DNA from 3 places in the Halobacillus sp. Marseille-Q1614 genome. Region 2 is predicted to be linked to each of the others. Evidence: riboswitches for the same ligand, from Rfam matches in the RefSeq annotation. Region 2 holds a riboswitch; each other region holds the start of a gene.

Evidence for each region. A riboswitch is a leader RNA that binds a small molecule or an ion and turns the genes downstream of it on or off. The one in region 2 is predicted to bind S-adenosylmethionine.
Region 1: it holds a riboswitch for S-adenosylmethionine, as region 2 does, so the genes downstream of both, HUS26_RS12140 (phosphoadenylyl-sulfate reductase) here and metE (5-methyltetrahydropteroyltriglutamate--homocysteine S-methyltransferase) in region 2, are expected to answer to the same signal.
Region 3: it holds a riboswitch for S-adenosylmethionine, as region 2 does, so the genes downstream of both, HUS26_RS10760 (acetyl-CoA C-acyltransferase) here and metE (5-methyltetrahydropteroyltriglutamate--homocysteine S-methyltransferase) in region 2, are expected to answer to the same signal.

Annotation. Positions count from the first base shown of each region.
Region 1 is NZ_CADDWH010000001.1:2,393,530-2,397,815, forward strand. Features, by position in the region: gene sat (sulfate adenylyltransferase) at 1-1,078, opposite strand, end outside; gene HUS26_RS12135 (inorganic phosphate transporter) at 1,065-2,144, opposite strand; gene HUS26_RS12140 (phosphoadenylyl-sulfate reductase) at 2,141-2,872, opposite strand; SAM riboswitch class I at 3,136-3,242, opposite strand; gene HUS26_RS12145 (MFS transporter) at 3,409-4,286, opposite strand, start outside.
Region 2 is NZ_CADDWH010000001.1:2,605,742-2,610,027, reverse strand. Features, by position in the region: gene HUS26_RS13050 (hypothetical protein) at 1-158, shown strand, start outside; gene metE (5-methyltetrahydropteroyltriglutamate--homocysteine S-methyltransferase) at 300-2,597, opposite strand; cobalamin riboswitch at 2,740-2,927, opposite strand; SAM riboswitch class I at 2,989-3,101, opposite strand; gene HUS26_RS13040 (glycoside hydrolase family 32 protein) at 3,186-4,286, opposite strand, start outside.
Region 3 is NZ_CADDWH010000001.1:2,117,557-2,121,842, reverse strand. Features, by position in the region: gene argH (argininosuccinate lyase) at 1-1,013, shown strand, start outside; SAM riboswitch class I at 1,103-1,206, shown strand; gene HUS26_RS10760 (acetyl-CoA C-acyltransferase) at 1,319-2,488, shown strand; gene HUS26_RS10755 (hypothetical protein) at 2,722-3,072, shown strand; gene HUS26_RS10750 (M14 family metallopeptidase) at 3,239-4,286, opposite strand, start outside.

The DNA of each region.
Region 1 (4,286 bases), 210 kb from region 2:
GCTTCTCCCCATTTCTAAGCATTTCTCTTACTTTCGTTCCTGATAAAATCACGTGCTGGTCGCTATCGTGCGGGCATGTTTTACTTGAAACCATTGCTTTGCACGTATGGCAGTAGAAGCTGTGTTCAAAGAACAGCGGTGTGATGCCCAGCTCATCCTCTGTAAAATTAGAAAAGATTTTCTGTGCATCATAGGTTCCGTAATAATCACCTACTCCTGCGTGGTCTCTTCCAACGATAAAGTGGGTGCAGCCGAAGTTTTTACGAACGAGAGCGTGGAAAATAGCTTCTCTTGGTCCTGCATAGCGCATCGCTGCGTTAAATACGGCGAGGAAGACGCGATTTTTCGGATAATAATTATCGAGCAGCACATGATAGCTTTTTAAGCGTACATCACTGGGTACATCATCACTTTTCGTTTCGCCAACGAGAGGATTTAAAAACAAACCATCGACGGTTTCCAAAGCTGTCTTCTGGATGTGTTCATGAGCACGGTGGACAGGGTTACGGGTTTGAAAGCCAACGACCTTTTCCCAGCCAAGCTCTGCAAATTCATTTCTTGTCTCTGCCGGGTCGAGATAATATACTTCTGAATGCTTGCGCGGCGGGCGCTTGACTAAATGGATCGCTCCTCCTACGTAGTAAGCAGGACGTTCAAATAACTTCTTAACTCCAGGGTGCTCTGTTTCAGACGTTTGATAAACCTTTTGTGCCTCAAGCTCTTTGTCAGGCTGATAGACTTCTTCTACGTCAATCCAACCATAAACCTCTCCGTCTTTAGAGAGTGTCGCTTTACTTCCCTTTTGGAGCTCCTGAGCTTTTTCTTCGTTAACGGGCAGTGTGATTGGGATACTCCAGGCGATCCCGTTAGAAAGCCTCATATTGTTAACGACAGATTCATAGTCTTTCTGGTTTAAGAAACCCGTAATTGGACTGTAGGCTCCATTTCCGATCAGCTCGAGATCGCTTATAGCAATTTCATCTAAAGCGATATCATTGGTAATTTCAACTTTTGCTAAATCTTCCTTTTCTACGATTCGGTTTACTAATTGTCCTCCGTGTGGTTTACTGACTGTCATAATTCATTTCCTCCTTAAATGGCTTCTTCAGCATGGCCCCTCGGCCGAAATTTGTGATGATTAATGTAGCTAGAATGCCTCCCGATATAATGGCAACATTATAGAAACTTGAATTTAGGAATATTTCAGTAAGGCTGAATGCGAGTACTAACGAAATAATCGGAGAGGTCACCCATACTTTCAAAATTTGATAGATTGTCTGGTTCCTCCATATACCCTTCCAGTCTTTCGCGGCTCCTACTCCGACAATACCGGAAGTGGTTACCTGGGTCATCGGAATCGGAATTCCAAACACGGAAGCTCCAATGACTAACAGCCCTGAAGTCCCAGACACCATAATTCCGTCTGACAGTGTAAGGTGTGAAATTTTCTTCCCATTGGTTTCAAGAACCCGGCCCCCGAGAAAAATACTGCCCAATGCAATAAAGATGCCTCCCGTCAGAAGCCCTAACTCCTTATCCAGCACCCCTGCTCCTACCAGAGGCCCTACTGCGTTTGCGACATTGTTCATCCCTGCAGCAAATGCTTCAAGAAAGCCTGTAAGTATTAATAGAAAGCAAAGGCACTTTGTCACCTTATTGGAAGCGGGAAAGGAAAACCATTTTCTTAACCGATTGAATAGTGATACAAATATAAAGACGATAAGAAAGGAGATGATGGGAACTAAAACCCAAAATAGAACAATCTCCAGTAAATTAAATAAATATATCTGCTGTAAGGAAAGCCCTACTCCAACGATTGATCCTATTGTTACTTCACTTGTAGAAAGGGGGATCCCGATCATATTAGTGAAATACAGGGTAAAAGCAGAAACGGCTAAAATTATCGTAGCTACTTGAATCGTTAAAGCACCTTCTGGGATTAAACCTTTTCCAATCGTTTCTACTACTTCTCCTCCCCATAAAGCACCAAGTAAACATCCCGTTCCACTCAGGATTAAGGCTATACGCTTCCTCTTTATAACTCCCGCTCCATACACAGTACCCATGGTAGCGGCAGCCCCGCTGGCACCGACATTAAAAGCAAAGAAATAAGCGACAAGAAAGCCTGCCAGCAGGAAGCTCATGTTTCTGAGCCTTTAGCTTGAACAGTATGCAATCCACATTCGGTTTTCTCAAATCCCTGCCATCGGCCCGATCGGTTATGAGGGTCATCAGACGGCGAGGTGCATGGCATACAGCCGATACTCGCATAACCTCTATCATGCAGATCATTATAAGGGAGATTGTTTTCCTTAATATGATTCCAGACATCCTCCCACGTCCAGTGAATCAATGGACAGACTTTGATGGAACGGAAACGATCGTCTTTATTTACGTAATCCGTTTTACTGCGGCTTGGAGACTGCTCTCTCCTCAATCCTGATACCCATGCTGTTGCTCCTTTTAATGCTTCTTCGAGCGGTTTGATTTTTCGGATATAACAGCATTTATCGGGATTGGACTGCCACAGCTCATCTCCGTGTTTTTCGGCTTGCTCCGGCAGGGTTAAACTTGGCTGCTTCATCGTAATCTGCAAACCAGGGAACCGTTCTTTTATCCGGTCAATCAATTCGTATGTTTCCTGAAAGTGAACGTGTGTATCTAGAAAAACAATTCGGGCATCTTTTTTCACCCGTGAAATCAAGTCGATTAACACTATTCCTTCTGCCCCAAAGCTGCAGGCATAGACAATGTCGTCATATGCGTTATATGCCCATTCCAGAATAGATAAGGCTCCCTTTGTTTCTTTATCAGGTATTTGACCAGCAAAAGGATCCTTCTGGAATGAATCATAAGTTATGAGTTCTTTCACTTTATTACCCCCCTTTATTAAAAGACTCTGTTAAATGTTAATGTTGACTTCCCTGAAAAAGGGTGAGCCTGCTCGCTCTTAAGCGGAGGACGTTCAGGTCTCCTCTCTGCGGGGTCTTGCCCGCCCGTTTTTTAAGCCGCAGAACCCCTTACTTTTTCTGTGTAATCAACACTGTCGTCTAACAGCGCCTATTGGAAAAACCGAAAAAAAATCCTCTCCTTATTCAAGATAAGAAGAGGAAAAGCACCACGGCTTATAAACTCTTCTTATCTTTCAAGCAGTTATGCTTGCTGGAATTAGCACAGTACTTTTTCAAAAGTCTGTTGCCGAGGTTTCATCGGGCCAGTCCCTCCACCTCTCTGGATAAGAAATATTTGTTTATGTGATTATATGGAAATATACAGTATGCGGGAGCACCTGTCAAAGGGGTTTTTTAGCAGAATTTGGCCATTAGATGCTCTAAACCCTTTTATCCCTAGTGTTTTAGTTGGTTTTAAAAAAATAAAAAAATTTTGAGAAGCCAAAAAAATGGCCTCTCACTCTTTGTGCATCTTTTTATAAAAAGGCAAAAATCCCAGAACAAGGAGAAAGACCAGGCTCGTTCCTGTTACTCCAATCCACCGGAAATTTTCCCACAGGGCTCCTACCCCTGTGCTGCCAATAGCTACTCCAATGTAATAGCTGATTAAATAAAAGCCGGATGCCCCGCTTCGGTGATGCTTAGCAGATTTGCTGACTAAAGCAGCTGCCATCGAATGAGCAATAAAGAATCCCATGCAAAGAAGACCGAGCCCGATCAGAACTAAAGCAACAGGTGCGGTTACCGTCATCCATACGCCTGATAACAGCAAAATGACACCGGCGAGCATCACTTTGGGAAGGCCGATCTGATTCGAAATTCTTCCTGCCAGCGGCGGCGCCAGCACCCCTAGCCCATACGCAAAATAAGTAAACGCGATCCACTTAAGCGGCCAGTTGTAAGGTTCCGCCTGCAAGTAAAAAGGCAGATACGTCCAAACCGCTGTAAAGACGATTTGAAGCAGCAGCCCCATTAGAAAAAGGGAAAGCATCTGTTTGTCAGTCAAATGGATCATCATTCCCCTTAAGTCCTGGCACAGCGGCTGATTCTGCTGTTCAAAAAATCTTTCCTTAGGAAGCAGGAACATAAAAAGAAGGGCAGCTGCCACTCCGAAGACGGCGACTGACAGAATCGTAGTTTCCCAGTCAAAAATGTCTGTTAAATAACCGGCAATCACTCGCCCGCCCATTCCACCAAGTGCATTACTTGATATGTACAATGTCATGGCAAGACCAATGTCTCTAGGAGAAACCTCCTCCCCTAAATATCCCATTGCCGCGGCAGGCACGCCTGCCAAGAAGAACCCTTGAAGAAATCTTAAGGCGACAAGGACTC
Region 2 (4,286 bases):
GAGTGATTGCGCCCGGAGTGAGTGACGGGATAAAAGCTATTGATATAATTACTAGAAAAGCGGTCCATGCTGAAGAAGTGTCTGATAGTGAAATAGATTTTTGTCTTTCTGTGGGCCCTGCTATTATTGATCAATTAAAGGAAAAGGTTTTGAGTTAGAATGGTCCCAAATCAGGAGTTCGTCCGCGAAAAAGGGAGGGCGCTCCTGCGGGGATAGAAAAAAACTTGTAGAAAAACCCGGGGTTTCTCTACAAGCTGAAGCTCCTTGCTTATGCAAGGAGCTTTTTTGGATTTAATTACTTATACATTCTGTTTCACTTTGTTTCTAATATTCTTCGCGGCTTGCACCATATGGGTAAGGGAGGTAACCGTTTCACTGATTCCGCGTGTTTTTAGCCCGCAGTCTGGATTCACCCAAAATTGGCGAGGATGCAGGACTTCTAAAGCACGAAGAATAGATTTTTCCATTTCTACTACAGCCGGAACACGTGGACTATGAATATCGTAGACTCCTAGTCCAATTCCTTTTGCATAGGACTGTTTTTCAAACTCTGCAATCAGTTCTCCGTGACTGCGAGCCGCTTCAATAGAGATGACATCGGCATCCAGTTGGTCGATCGTATCCATAATCTCTCCAAATTCGGAATAGCACATATGCGTGTGGATTTGCGTTTTGTCTTTGACGGGTGAAGTGGCGAGTTTAAAAGCATAAACGGCTTCGTCTAAATAGTCTTGCTGCTTATTTAATTTTAAAGGCAGTCCTTCTCGAAGAGCCGGTTCATCTACTTGAATCATGTGAATGTTGTTTTCCTCTAACCATCTAATTTCTTTCTGCAGCGCTAAAGCGATTTGTTTTGTGACCTCAGATCCCTGGAGGTCTTCTCGGACAAAGGACCAGTTTAAGATTGTGATCGGGCCGGTCAGCATTCCTTTCACCGGTTTGTCTGTCAGCGACTGTGCATAGGAGATTTCTTTAACGGTCATCGGTTCGTTTAAAGCGACATCACCATAAATAATGGGAGGTTTCACGCAGCGGGATCCATAGGATTGGACCCAGCCATATCTGGTGAAAGCGAAGCCGTCAAGCTTTTCACCAAAGAACTCAACCATATCATTCCGTTCAAATTCCCCATGGATGAGAACATCAAGTCCTATTTCTTCCTGCCGCTCGATCCATTCTGCAATATTCGTTTCAATGAAAGCCCCATACTCGTTATCTGACCATTCGCCTCTTCGCCATTTGAGTCGTCCCTGGCGAATTTCCGTCGTCTGTGGAAGACTGCCGATCGTTGTCGTCGGCAATAAAGGAAGCTTGAAAAAATCCTGTTGAATCTTTTGACGAATGGAGAAGGGAGCATTGCGTTCAGGGTTTACTTCCTTCCAAAACTCCACTTCCTTTTGGACTCTTTGATTATTTCGGTCAGCTGAATTCCATAGTTTCTCGATACTCCTTGTCTGCTCTTGTATTTTGTTTTCAATGGTTTTTCTCCCTTTATTTAAACCATCTGTTAAAACAAGCGTTTCTTCTAGTTTTTGGTCAGCAAACGACAGCGTGTCTTTTAACAGGGGATCCAAGTCCTTTTCTGTAGAAACCGTCACAGGTACATGCAGCAGACTGCAGGAAGGCTGGATAATGAGCCGCTCTTTATCTATATCTTCAGTGATTGTTTCAAGCTGTGTAAAGGTTTGGTCTATATCTGCTTTCCAAATGTTACGACCATTAATAACCCCTGCTGCAAGAATTTTATCACTAGGGAAGCCATGCTTTTTCAAGGCGGCTAAATTGGCTCCGTCGTCATGGATAAAATCAAGACCGATGGCGTCTACTGGAAGGGAAACGACTTCTTCATAATCATCTACGGCTTCAAAATAAGTTTGAAGGATGATTTTTACGCTGTTCAGTTCCTGATTAATCGTATGATAGACGTCTTTAAATCGTGTAATATCCTCGTCTGTCAGAGTCGTATTCAGTATAGGTTCATCCATTTGAATCCACTTAGCACCAGCACTTTCAAGCTCTTTTATAACTTGTATGTAGAGGGGGACAAGTTTGTTCAGCAGCTTATTAAAATCTTCCGGTTTGAACCCTTTGGCTAATTTTAAAAATGTAATGGGTCCAAGAATTACCGGTTTTCCAATGATTCCAAGCTTTTGTTTCGCTTCTAGGAAGTAGGGAAGCAGGCGGTTCTTTGTCAGTGCCGGCTCCGTATCCCCATCAATTTCTGGAACAATATAGTGATAGTTAGTATCAAACCATTTTGTCATTTCTGAGGCGACAGCGTCTTTATTACCGCGTGCGATATCAAAGTACTTGTCCAGCGTATCTCTATCTTCTTGCTCCCCAAAGCGTTCAGGGATAAAGCCAAACATGATCGATGTATCAAGCACGTGATCATATAAGCTGAAATCACCAACAGGAATAAGATCAATTCCGATAGCTTTTTGCTTTTTAATATCATTCAGCCGAAGAGATTCCATTTCGGTTAATAATTCATCTTTAGATAAATTGCCTTTCCAATATTGTTCGAGTGTTTTCTTCCATTCCCGCTTTTCACCGATTCTAGGATAACCGATTGTTGAACTAATTGCCTTCGCCATTCTAATTCCTCCCGGGTTCATTTTTAGACCATAAAAAAATCCCTCTTGTCTACAAGAGAGATTGATATAAGCGCATGTTCGCAGTCCGTCTTAAGAAGACAGACTAGTCCTGCTGCGTTACACCTCCCTATTCCTCGTAGGTTGTAGTGTCTGATCTACAGGCAGGTCTCCTGACTTATGATCTTCACATCTCTGCGTCTTCCCAGCGTAAAGCTAGTGACATGTTTGCAGGATGCTCCCATTTACAGTGGCGGGACCGTGCCGGATTTTCACCGGGCTTCCCTTTTAAGTCGACTAACCATAGCCGACACCTAAGTGATCTACGATATGAAGTTATTGGACCGTGTATATAAAAAACCTCTCGAAGTGAGAGGTTTATACACGTACACCCCTCTTATTTTTCAAAGCCTTAGCTTTGCTGGAATTAGCACCTCAATCAACTTTTACAAGCTGATAGGTTGCCGGGTTTCATCGGGCCAGTCCCTCCACCTCTCTAAATAAGAGATTCTATTATTAAGATTACAAGAATACTAGCATGGGAAAATTTTGCTGTCAACATTAGTTTTCCTTGATGAAAGGGAATCCTCGTTAAGGAGTCTGTTGATCTGGTTCGTTCTGCTTATGAATCGATTGAAAGTGCTTGATCGCTACATTTTCAAAAACAGCCTGTCCACCTTCAGAAAACAGCGTAATCCCCTCATCTTCTAGGGGAGGGAAAATTCGTTGAGAATGGGCGACTTTTCCATCATCAATAAATACTTCAATACTCGTTTTATCTACTAGTATTTTTAAATGGACATTCTTTTTAATGCCATCAAATGGGGCTTGGCTCTCCACGTAATCTCCGCTATCATCCGGCTGATCTGTTGACCCGCGATTTACATAAGAGTAGCTGCCTTTTGCAGAAATTCCAACATTGACATTCCGGGTTAGATCGTCTGATTCTCGAAGGCGTAAACCTAAGTTCTCGAGCTCTGACCAGGATACATCGGCTTCAATCTGATAAGCTGTCCCTTTCGATTTCAATGTTTTTGCTCCATCGACCTCGATTTTTTCATAAAAATCCTTCGACTTCGTTAACTTGTCTAAGTTCTCGTTAGGCTGAGAGGTGAGGTGATACGTATTATCCTCACTTTTCTTTAATTCAATTTTACGGACGATAGAATCCAAGCCATTGAAACCTTCATTCATCGTTGGAGTATTATTGGCGTAATCCCAATTATTCATCCATGCTAACGCGTAACGATAGCTTAGCTTATCCTCACTCGTTCCATCGGCAAAGGTAACGCCGCCATACCAATCAAATCCATAGTCCAGCCACTTTGGATTTTCATTGTCGGCGATAAATTCCTGTCCATTATATTCACCGGTCCAGTAGGCATAGGTGTTAGGTTTACCAATCGATTTACCGTTGGCGCTTGCCCCTAGGACCCACTTCAAAGTACCGTCGTCTGCCCGCATCATATAAAGGTCAGGGCATTCGACCAATCCAATATCTTCGGTTTGAAATCCGCCGGTATAGTTCCAGTCTTTTAGATTCTCAGACTCGTAAAAGCCAATTTTTGTGCCTTCCGCCATCAGCAACACCCATTTTTCCGTGTTTTTATCCCAGATGATTTTCGGATCTCTGAAATCTTCCGCGCCAGGGTTAGCCATCACCGGCTCGTCACTATATGAGTTGAACGTTTG
Region 3 (4,286 bases), 490 kb from region 2:
TAAAGGAAAAAACGAATCACTTAATTCAGCTTGTGGAAGCTGTCCAAAAATCACTGACAGACCAGGCTGAGCAGCATGTGGACACGATTATTCCCGGCTATACCCATCTTCAGCGCGCACAGCCGGTTTCTTTTGCTCACCATCTATTGGCTTACTTCTGGATGTTTGAGCGGGATAAAGAACGCCTTAAAGACAGTTTAAAGCGGATTGACTGGTCACCTTTAGGGGCTGCAGCGCTTGCCGGCACGCCTTATCCTGTCGACAGAAAGCTGGCAGCTGAGACGCTTGGATTTGAGAACGTTTATCCAAACTCATTGGACGCTGTCAGCGACCGCGATTTTATTCTTGAATTCTTGTCGATCTCATCCATTTTAATTACTCATATTTCAAGATTATCTGAAGAGCTGATTCTGTGGAGCAGCCAGGAGTTTGATTTTGTCGAACTCGACGATGCTTTCTGCACGGGTTCAAGCATTATGCCGCAGAAGAAAAATCCTGATGTTCCCGAACTGCTGCGCGGAAAGACGGGTCGTATCTACGGGAACCTAATGGGACTGCTGACACTGCTTAAAGGCCTTCCGCTTGCCTACAATAAAGATATGCAGGAGGACAAGGAGGGCATGTTCGATACGGTTGAGACGCTAGATGGGGCTCTTTCTTTATTAGCTCCGATGCTTGCTTCTATGGAAGTGAAAAGTGAGAATATGCGTCAGGCAGTTAATGAAGATTACTCCAATGCGACCGATATTGCCGATTATTTAGCAGTGAAAGGGCTGCCTTTCCGCGATGCGCATGCGGTGATCGGCCAGGTTGTGTTATATGCAATCCAGCAGGGGAAGTATCTGCTTGATTTAACCTTAGAAGAGTATCAGCAGTTCTCCGAGCTTTTTGAAGAGGATATTTATGAAAAATTAGCCCCGGATCATGTGGTGGCTGCTCGGGCGAGCGAAGGCGGGACTGGTTTTGAACAGGTGAGAGAACAGCTTTCTCTTGCTAAGGAGCATCTTTCTTAATTAGGTATATCAGCGGAATTTTCTAAATATTGTTGACTTTGCCATGGTTTATTTGTAGTATGGCAATTAACTTCATAGCGGTAGACACTTTCTTATCTAGAGCAGGCTGAGGGATTTGGCCCTTTGACGCCCGGCAACCGGTCTTTAAGGCACGGTGCTCCTTCCAACGGATGCATTATCCGAAAGATGAGAGGTCAGAACTAGTATCTTCTGCCTCTTTCATTTTGGGAAGAGGCTTTTTCTGTGGATTTATACAAATTACCGATGAAGGTCAACATCCTTGACTACTAAGGAGGCATGTCAACATGACAGCTGTAATTTTAGAAGGTGTCCGCACACCTTTTGGAAAGTGGAAAGGCGGCTTTACGAAGTTAAATGCAAAGGACTTAGGTGTTCAAGCCACTCAAGAGCTTCTAAAGCGTGTTCCGGAAGCTAAAGAGGCAAACGGAGTCATTCTTGCTCAAGTCATTCAGGCAGGACAGGGACAGAACCCTGCGAGAAGTGTAGCCGTACAATCAGGTATCTCTCTTGAAGTGCCTGCCATTACGGTAAACAATGTTTGTTTAGCTGGAGTCGCTTCTGTGATTGATGCGACGAGAAGAGTCCGGCTTGAAGAGGGGAATTTATACGTTGTTGGCGGGTTTGATTCGATGACGAACGCTCCACATGTCGCTTCACTTAGAAATGGTTCAGGAGCGGGACCGCTTGAACTGACAGATTCTCTTATACAGGATGGGCTCTGGTGTTCACTTAGTGACCAGTCGATGGGCATATTAACCGACAAGCAGAATGAACGGTTTTCAATCACCCGCGAAGAGCAGGACGAATTTGCTGTACAGTCCCAGTTAAAAGCAGCAAAAGCGCAGGAAGAAGGATGGCTGGCTGAGGAAATCGTTTCGGTTTCAACACAGAAAGGAGAGGTCAAAGATGATGAAGGTATTCGTTTCAATTCTACTCTGGAGAAGTTAAGGACGTTAAAACCAGCTTTTCGAGATGAGGGAACCATCACAGCAGGCAATGCATCACAAATGTCAGATGGAGCCAGCGTCGGGCTAGTGGCAACTGAGGAGTATGCTCAACAGGTTGGAAAAATGCCTCTGGCTCGAGTGATCGGCTGGTCAGAAACTGCCGGACCAGATACAAGCCTTCATACGAAGCCGGCCGATGCGATTTCAAAAGTACTGAGGAGACATGGCCTTAATAAAGAAGATATCGATTTATATGAAATTAATGAAGCATTTGCAAGTGTAGCCATCGCAACTATCAATGAATTAGGGTTAGATCCTGATAAAGTTAACGTTAACGGCGGCGCAATTGCAATTGGCCATCCGCTTGGAGGCACAGGCTTTCGGTTAATTCTCACCCTTATCCATGAATTGAAGCGGCGTGGAGGCGGAAGAGGCATCGCGTCCTTATGCGGAGGCGGCGGACAGGGATTCGCTATTTTAGTGGAAGTTCCAGCTGAATGGGCATAGCTCTTACCTATCCGGTGTAAAGGGTTGTGTAAAATGAGTGCACTCTAAGGAAAGGGCCTGGGGAAACAGCTCGATTTTCCTGCCCTCTTTCCGCTGGTACAGTATTTAATCGGGCTTCCCATTTTATATGCCGTTAACAACCCACAGCATTCATATATATAACCCTGTTATAGTTGAGGTCGTTTGGGGAATAGTGAAAATAAGACACACTATTCTTTAAAGGAGGGAACTCAATGAAGAAGCATGTTGAAGCTTTTTTTAAAAATGAAAATGATGCCGAGGGGGCACGCGCGGCCCTGCAAAAGGTTGCTATTGAAAATGACACCATAGAAGCTATACCTGAACAGAAAAATGTAAAAGGGGTTGTTCCTGTTCTCAATCAGAGCGGGACATCTGCCGTTACAGGAGTAGCTGGTTTTACAGATTTTCTTAACCCTAAGAAAGATACTCAAAGGGCGGAAGAGGATGAAGAAGCGGGTCACTTAACGCAGCTTCTGCAATTTGATGTGAAGGAAGAAGATTATCAAGAAGCTCTATCGATTCTTGAAGAAAATAAAGCGCATATGGATCAGGATAAGATTTAAAGGACTTTGCAAAGAACCTGAGAGACTCCTGCTTTAAAAACGGATGCCTGCAACCCACGTTCGAGAAGGTGACCGGTCGCCCCTGGATAACGATCGGGTTCCCGGAAAATCAACAGCAAAAGTTAACAGAAAAAAAGCGATGGCTCTTATAAAGAGCCATCGCTTTTTACATATACATACTGGCAAGAAAAATACCGAGCGTCTTCTGGTAGATTTCATCGAATTGGCTTATCGGCAGAGGATTTATTCCTTGACCGAGCTCTACGGTGAAACCAGGCTGCCTGAAATCCTGGATAAACCAGTCTTTATATCCGGCAAAGCTGTCGACATAGCGGATAGGCTCATATCCGCTTACTCTTGAAAACTCGTTGACAATAACGCGCGAGCGTGGAGGTTCCAACCCTTCAAACCCCCAAAAAATGACTTCGCCCTGCGTGTGAAAAGCTAGCATCTTTTCAAATTTTAAATCACCGGCTAATTCAGCCATAGCGATAGCTTCGGGCTCTGTCAGCGGCTCAAAGCCAGGAAAATCCCTCGGAGCCGGCTCTTTCGGCTTTCGTTCGGCTTCTACTTCCCACTTTGCCGGGTATTGATTATTAAGATCCACCCCGCGAATATTAGCTTTCCAGCCGCTGAAATCCGTGCTCCCGCCATTTATTCTTAATGCTTCCTCGCCAAAGCTTCCAGAAGGGGCGCCGTTTAGCACGAGGTCTACGCCATCTGGATCGACCATCGGAACAATGGATAAGGTAACCTGGTCATAGAACGGAAACATCGCGCGGCCTCGGATCACCTCATTATTCGTTAAAGCTGCTAAGTATTCGTTCACAAATTGCATGATGACAGGTGTCGTAATCCATTCATTGGCATGAAAAGCTCCGTTCCAGTGGACAATTTTTTCACCATTGCCAATTTGAACTTCAATCAGCTCTTTTCCCATCACGCTGTTGCCAATCGAACGGCGCCTCATGAAAGGATAAAGCTGTCCTAATGCTTCGAGGTCAGCGGCCAGGACTTGAGAGTCGTAATTTTGCCGCGGATTGATAATTGTTTTCGTTACCCGCGATGGAATATCAATAGTTTGGCCGATTTGTAAGGCATTAGGATTTACGTTTGGATTTGCCAGCAGCAAGCTGTCGATCGATATTCGATCTTGTGTGGCAATTTTATAAAAGGTATCTCCAGCTTTTACGGTATGTTCACGCACACGATAT